Regions from separate parts of the Streptomyces sp. NPDC088261 genome, predicted to be linked through region 1. Evidence: riboswitches for the same ligand, from Rfam matches in the RefSeq annotation. Region 1 holds a riboswitch; the other holds the start of a gene.
What was found. Region 1 has a riboswitch for glycine ahead of gcvP (aminomethyl-transferring glycine dehydrogenase). Riboswitches for the same ligand answer to the same signal wherever they lie in the genome.

Region 1 (3,382 bases):
GCGAGACGGCTCGCGCCGAACGCCGCGTATCTCGTCCCGCGCTTCACCGTCTACCGGGCGATCAGCGAGCAGGTGATGGAGCTGCTGGGGCGGCTGTCGCCGCTGGTGGAGCCGCTGAGCCTGGACGAGGCGTTCGTGGACCTGGAGGCGGGCGGCTCGGCCCACGACACGGCCTCCGCGCGGGCGGCCGGTGAGCGGTTGCGGCGGGAGATCCGCGCGACCACGGGGCTCACCGGGTCGGTGGGGCTCGCGGGGTCCAAGATGCTGGCGAAGATCGCCTCGGAGCAGGCCAAGCCGGACGGCTTGGTCATCGTCGAGCCGGGGACCGAACGGGCGCTCCTGGGGCCGATGACCGTACGGACTCTGCCCGGGGTCGGTCCGGCGACGGGGGAGCACCTGCGGCGGGCCGGGATGACCACCGTGGCGGATCTGGCGGAGGCCGGTGAGGACGAGCTCGTACGGCTGCTGGGGAAGTCGCACGGGGCGTCGCTGTTCCGGATGGCGGGCGGGCACGACGACCGGCCCGTGGTGGCCGAGCGGGAGACCAAGTCCGTCTCCGTGGAGGACACCTTCGACGTCGATCTGCACGACCGGATGCGGGTGCGGGCGGAGGTGGACCGGCTGGCGGACCGGTGCGTCCAGCGGCTGCGGGCGGCCGGGCACTCGGGGCGGACGGTCGTGCTCAAGGTCCGGCGGTACGACTTCTCCACGCTGACCCGCTCGGAGACGCTGCGCGGGCCGACGGACGACCCGGGTGTGGTGCGGGAGGCGGCGGGGCGGCTGCTGGAGTCGGTGGACACCACGGGCGGGGTACGGCTGTTGGGGGTGGGGGTCAGCGGGCTCGCGGACTACACGCAGGAGGACCTGTTCGCGCAGGCGGCGGCGGACCGGCTGGCGGCGGACAAGGCGGCTGCGGACCGGGCGGCGGAGGTGGCCCACGTCGCCGCGTCCACGCCGGCGCCCGGGCAGGGCTCCGGGAAGGGCGCTGAGAAGGCCGGGGAGGAGCGCGCCGACGCCTCCCGGGCACTCGGGGCGGCGGACGGGCACGCGGCGCCCACCGGGGGCGTACCGGCCGCCCAGGAGGCGCCGGGGAATCCGGGCCTGCCCGCCGACCGGCGCTTTCCGGCCGGGCACGACGTGCGCCACGCCGCGTTCGGCGCGGGCTGGGTGCAGGGCAGCGGGCTGCGCCGGGTCACCGTACGGTTCGAGGTGCCGTGGTCCGCGCCGGGGCGGGTGCGGACGTTCTGGGTGGACGATCCCGAGCTGGAGCTGTCGGACCCGCTGCCCCTGACCGGAGGACCGGCCGGGGGCGGTGAGGCGGCTCAGGAGGGGGAGGCGACTCAGGACGGGCCGGGGCCGCCGGAGCGGGATCCGTCGTCCTGGCCGGCGACCCGCCCGAAGTCACGCTCGGCGTCCCGGTCGGACAGCGAGGCGGGGCGCTCGGGCGGCCCCGGTTCCGGCAGGGCCAGGCCGTAGTGCCGGTAGAGCTGGAGCTCCTGCTCGGGCGAGAGGTGCCTGCCGACGCCGAAGTCGGGCGCGTCCTTGATCAGCGAACGCTCGAAGGGAATCCGGAGCGTCTCCTCCTCCAGCGTGCTCGGCGCGAGGGGGACGAACGCGTCCCGGCTGAAGATCCCGGTGCGGACGGCCGCCCACTCGGGCACCCCCGTGGCGTCGTCCAGATACACCTCGTCCACCGTGCCGATCTTGTGGCCATCGCGGTCGAACGCCTTGCGGCCGATCAGGCTGCGCGGATCGATGTCGTTCTCCACGGTCCCTCCAACTGGTCGCACAAGCGGGGAAGACCCGTCGCTCCACTCATAAGAAAAGTGCAGATTTGGCCTGTCGGCCACTCGAAAAGCCCTGCGCGGGGCCTCGCTGGTAGGCTGGCACACGGCTGCTGACCCTGTGCGGGAGAGTCCTCCGGAGAGATCGCCGGAGGCGCCGAAGGAGCAAATCCTCCCCGGAATCTCTCAGGCCCCCGTACCGCACGGACGAGGTCACTCTGGAAAGCAGGGCGGGCGTCGACGGCGTCCGTCCTCACCGACGGTGAAAGCCGGGCGGCCCCCTGGCGCCCGGTGAAGCTCTCAGGTCAGATGACAGAGGGGGAGGCCGTCCGGGCACCCGCGCCTTGGTGCCCCTCGCAGGTCGTGACGACCAGGAGGCCTCCCACATGACCGACCACCGCATTCCGCTCTCCCGGCTGGAGAGTGGCGTTCCCTTCGAGCAGCGCCACATCGGGCCCGACGTGGCGGCCCAGGCGAAGATGCTCGCGCAGGTCGGCTACGGCTCGCTGGACGAGCTGACCGCCGCCGCGGTGCCCGACGTGATCAAGAGCGCGGAGGCGCTGCGGCTGCCCGGGGCCCGTACCGAGGCCGAGGTGCTGGCGGAGCTGCGCTCCCTCGCCGACCGCAACACGGTTCTCGCCCCGATGATCGGTCTCGGCTACTACGGCACGTTCACCCCGCCGGTGATCCTGCGCAACGTCATGGAGAACCCGGCCTGGTACACCGCGTACACGCCGTACCAGCCGGAGATCTCCCAGGGCCGCCTCGAAGCCCTCCTGAACTTCCAGACGATGGTCGCCGACCTGACGGGGCTGCCGACCTCCGGCGCCTCCCTGCTGGACGAGGGCACGGCCGCCGCCGAGGCGATGGCCCTCTCCCGCCGCGCAGGCAAGGTCAAGGACGGTGTTTTCCTGATCGACGCCGACACCCTGCCCCAGACGATCGCCGTGATCAGGACCCGCGCCGAACCGACCGGCGTCGAGGTCGTCGTCGCGGACCTCACCGACGGCATCCCGGCCGACGTCGCCGAGCGCGGTGTCTTCGGCGTGCTGCTCCAGTACCCCGGCGCCTCCGGGGCCGTACGGGACATCAGGCCGGTCGTCGAGCGGGCGCACGAGCTGGGCGCCCTCGTCACCGTCGCCGCCGACCTGCTCGCGCTGACGCTCCTCACCTCGCCCGGCGAACTGGGCGCGGACATCGCCGTCGGCACCACCCAGCGCTTCGGCGTCCCGATGGGCTTCGGCGGACCGCACGCCGGATTCATGGCCGTACGGGACACGTTCGCGCGCACCCTGCCGGGCCGGCTCGTCGGGGTGTCCGTGGACGCCGACGGCGACAAGGCGTACCGGCTGGCCCTCCAGACCCGCGAGCAGCACATCCGCCGCGAGAAGGCCACCAGCAACATCTGCACCGCGCAGGTCCTGCTCGCCGTCATGGCGGGCATGTACGCGGTCTACCACGGGCCCGACGGTCTGCGGGGCATCGCCCGGCGCACCCACCGCTACGCGACGCTGCTCGCCGAGGGGCTGCGGGCCGGCGGCGCGGAGGTCGTGCACGGCGCGTACTTCGACACGGTGACCGTCCGCGTCCCCGGCCGG
Region 2 (3,382 bases), on a different contig from region 1:
AGGCCGCGAGCACCTCTTCGAGCTCGTTGCCGGGCCATGCTGTGTCCACGCGCTCCACCCCTCCACTCACCTGCTTGCCTGCCGCAGCACCCTAAGGCCTGTCGTCACGGCGCATCCCGGGCGTACCGCCCGGAGCGCGTCAGGGCGGGCCGCCCGGAGCACGCGCCGGGGCGGGCCGCCCGGAGCACGCGCCGGGGCGGGCCGCCCGGAGCGCCTCAGGGCGTCCCGCCCGTGAACGTGATGGCGGACAGGGTGGTGGCCGCCGGCCTGTCCAGCAGGGTCGCCGAGGCGCAGCCCGCCGGGAGGCGGCCCGACTCGGCGTCCTTGACGAGGCGGCGGACCGCGCGCCGGTGGCGGGCGAACGCGTACCCCGAGACGCCCCGGCCGCGCTCGCGCTGGCCCGCGCGGGCCACCCCGGGCGTGACGTCCAGCAGGACCAGGTGGAGGCGGCGGCCCCGCACCCGGGCGTCGCGGGCGAGCCAGCGCCGTACCCAGGTCTGCGTACCGCAGTCGTGCACGACCACGCTCTCGCCGGAGCGCAGCGCGCGCCACAGCGCGGCGTAGTGGGCGACGCGGACCAGCGGGCGGTAGACGGCGTACGGCACGGGGCGGGGCAGCCGGCGCGCCCAGCGGTCCCTGGTGTCCTGCGAGTCGACGCCGCCGGCGGCCGCCCTCCGTATCAACGTGGACTTGCCGCTGCCCGGCAGTCCCGAGACGACCACGACGTCCCCCGCCGCGAAGTAGAGGGTGCCCGGCACCCTGCCGTCGCGGCCGCGCAGGTCGCGGACCACCGGCGCGGAGCGCGCGGGCACGTCCCGGGCGGCCGTCACACCGGACTGGACGGGCATTCCGGACGCCGCTGCGCCCGCCACCCCCGGCGCCACGCCCGTCGCCACGCCCGTCGCCGCCACCCCTGTCGCCGTCACATACGCACCGGATCCCTGCGACGTCATCGCCGTCCCCCCGTCAGGTCGGACACCCTGGCCCTTGACCCCTGCCAGACCCTTGCCCATAAAGTGTAAAGAATTGGTAATGCCGCGCAAGCCTTTCACGGGGCGTGGCGGGCAGTCGCCATGTTCGGGGACTCTCTCCCCCACGCGCCCGCGATGCGTGCGATGATGACGGCGCCAACTGCATACAGGCCGTTTGAATCCGCGCGGGAGAGTCCCGGCTCACCGTGTGCGCCGGGCGCCGAAGGAGCAAGTTCTCCCCTTGAATCTCTCAGGCCCCGTACCGCGTGGATGAGGCAGATCTGAAAAGCGGGCCGCCCGTCGCGGTCCCACCCAAGGTGCAAGTCACGACCGTGAGCACGTACGGAGAGTCGTCCGTGGTTCCGTGCGGTCGTGGTGAACCTCTCAGGTTCCGATGACAGATGGGGAGGACCGTCCTCGTCGTCATGCCCTGGGAGTCACCACCATGAACTCTGCCCCGAGCAGCACCCCCCGCCGCACCGCCCTCGACGCGGTGCACCGCGCGCTGGGCGCGACCATGACCGACTTCGCGGGCTGGGACATGCCCCTGCGGTACGGGAGCGAGCGCGACGAACACCTCGCGGTCCGCACCAAGGCGGGTCTGTTCGACCTGTCGCACATGGGCGAGATCACCGTCACGGGCCCGCAGGCGGCCCAGCTGCTGGACCACGCGCTGGTGGGCAACATCGGCGCGGTCGCCGTCGGCCGTGCCCGGTACACGATGATCTGCCAGGAGGACGGCGGGATCCTCGACGACCTGATCGTCTACCGCCTCGGCGAGGACGAGTACATGATCGTCGCCAACGCCTCGAACGCGCAGACGGTCCTGGACGCGCTGACCACCCGCGCGGCGGGCTTCGACGCGGAGGTACGGGACGACCGGGACGCGTACGCGCTGCTCGCGGTCCAGGGCCCGGAGTCCCCCGGCATCCTGCGGTCGCTCACGGACGCCGACCTGGACGGCCTGAAGTACTACGCGGGCCTGCCCGGCACGGTCGCGGGCGTGCCCGCGCTCATCGCCCGTACCGGCTACACCGGCGAGGACGGCTTTGAACTGTTCGTCGGGCCCGCGCACGCGGAGACGCTCTGGCGGGCCCTGACCGAGGCCGGCGCCCCGGTCGGCCTGGTGCCCTGCGGGCTGTCCTGCCGGGACACCCTCCGCCTGGAGGCGGGCATGCCGCTGTACGGCAACGAGCTGTCCACGGCCCTCACCCCCTTCGACGCGGGCCTGGGCCGGGTCGTCAAGTTCGACAAGACCTCCAACGGAGGCGACTTCGTCGGGCGCAAGGCCCTGGAGGCCGCCGCCGAGCGCGCCGCCGCCGCCCCGCCGCGCAAGCTGGTCGGCCTGGTCGCCGAGGGCCGCCGCGTCCCCCGCGCCGGGTACGCCGTGGTCGCGGGTGGGGAGACCGTCGGCGAGGTCACCTCGGGCGCCCCCTCCCCCACGCTGGGGAAGCCGATCGCCATCGCGTACGTGGACGCCTCGCACGCCGAGCCGGGGACGGCGGGGGTCGGGGTCGACATCCGCGGGTCCCACGAGGCGTACGAGGTCGTGGCGCTCCCGTTCTACAAGCGCCGGAAGTGATACGGACGTCTCGGACGTCACAGTCCCTGCGGTACCGACAGTCCCGACAGCCCCAACAGTCCCGCGACGCCACGGCCCGGCCCTGACGACCGGTCCGGTCCGGCCCTGGCCCCGATCCCTCCCCGCGCGTCTCGATCCTCAAGACGCCCGTCCCGACCACTCCCCCTCGTACAGGAGAATTCAGCCCATGAGCAACCCCCAGCAGCTGCGTTACAGCAAGGAGCACGAGTGGCTGACGGCCGCCGAGGACGGGGTGTCGACCGTCGGCATCACCGAGTTCGCGGCCAATGCCCTCGGTGACGTCGTGTACGTCGAGCTCCCCGGCGTCGGTGCCGCGGTCACCGCCGGTGAGACCTGCGGTGAGCTGGAGTCGACGAAGTCGGTCAGCGATCTGTACTCGCCGGTGAGCGGCGAGGTCACCGAGACCAACCAGGACGTCGTGGACGACCCCTCGCTGGTGAACTCGGCCCCCTTCGAGGGTGGCTGGCTGTTCAAGGTGCGCGTCGCGGAGGAGCCGGCCGACCTGCTCACCGCCGACGAGTACACGGAATTTTCCGGCAACTAGACACCCCAGGGACTGTGATGTCTTCGAAGTCGCTTCTGAACACCCCGCTCCACGAGCTCGACCCGGACGTCGCCGCCGCCGTCGACGCCGAACTCCACCGTCAGCAGTCCACGCTCGAAATGATCGCCTCGGAGAACTTCGCTCCGGTCGCGGTCATGGAGGCCCAGGGCTCCGTCCTGACCAACAAGTACGCCGAGGGCTACCCCGGCCGCCGCTACTACGGCGGCTGCGAGCACGTCGACGTGATCGAGCAGATCGCGATCG

Region 2: it holds a riboswitch for glycine, as region 1 does, so the genes downstream of both, gcvT (glycine cleavage system aminomethyltransferase GcvT) here and gcvP (aminomethyl-transferring glycine dehydrogenase) in region 1, are expected to answer to the same signal.

The regions. Positions count from the first base shown of each region.
Region 1 is NZ_JBIURL010000006.1:9,075-12,456, forward strand. It holds gene ACIODU_RS13970 (DNA polymerase IV) at 1-1,476, shown strand, start outside; partial or broken gene ACIODU_RS13975 (PRC-barrel domain-containing protein) at 1,374-1,769, opposite strand; glycine riboswitch at 1,899-1,996, shown strand; gene gcvP (aminomethyl-transferring glycine dehydrogenase) at 2,171-3,382, shown strand, end outside.
Region 2 is NZ_JBIURL010000003.1:327,092-330,473, reverse strand. It holds gene ACIODU_RS08680 (enhanced serine sensitivity protein SseB) at 1-49, opposite strand, end outside; gene ACIODU_RS08675 (AAA family ATPase) at 216-953, opposite strand; glycine riboswitch at 1,148-1,246, shown strand; gene gcvT (glycine cleavage system aminomethyltransferase GcvT) at 1,417-2,553, shown strand; gene gcvH (glycine cleavage system protein GcvH) at 2,741-3,118, shown strand; gene glyA (serine hydroxymethyltransferase) at 3,136-3,382, shown strand, end outside.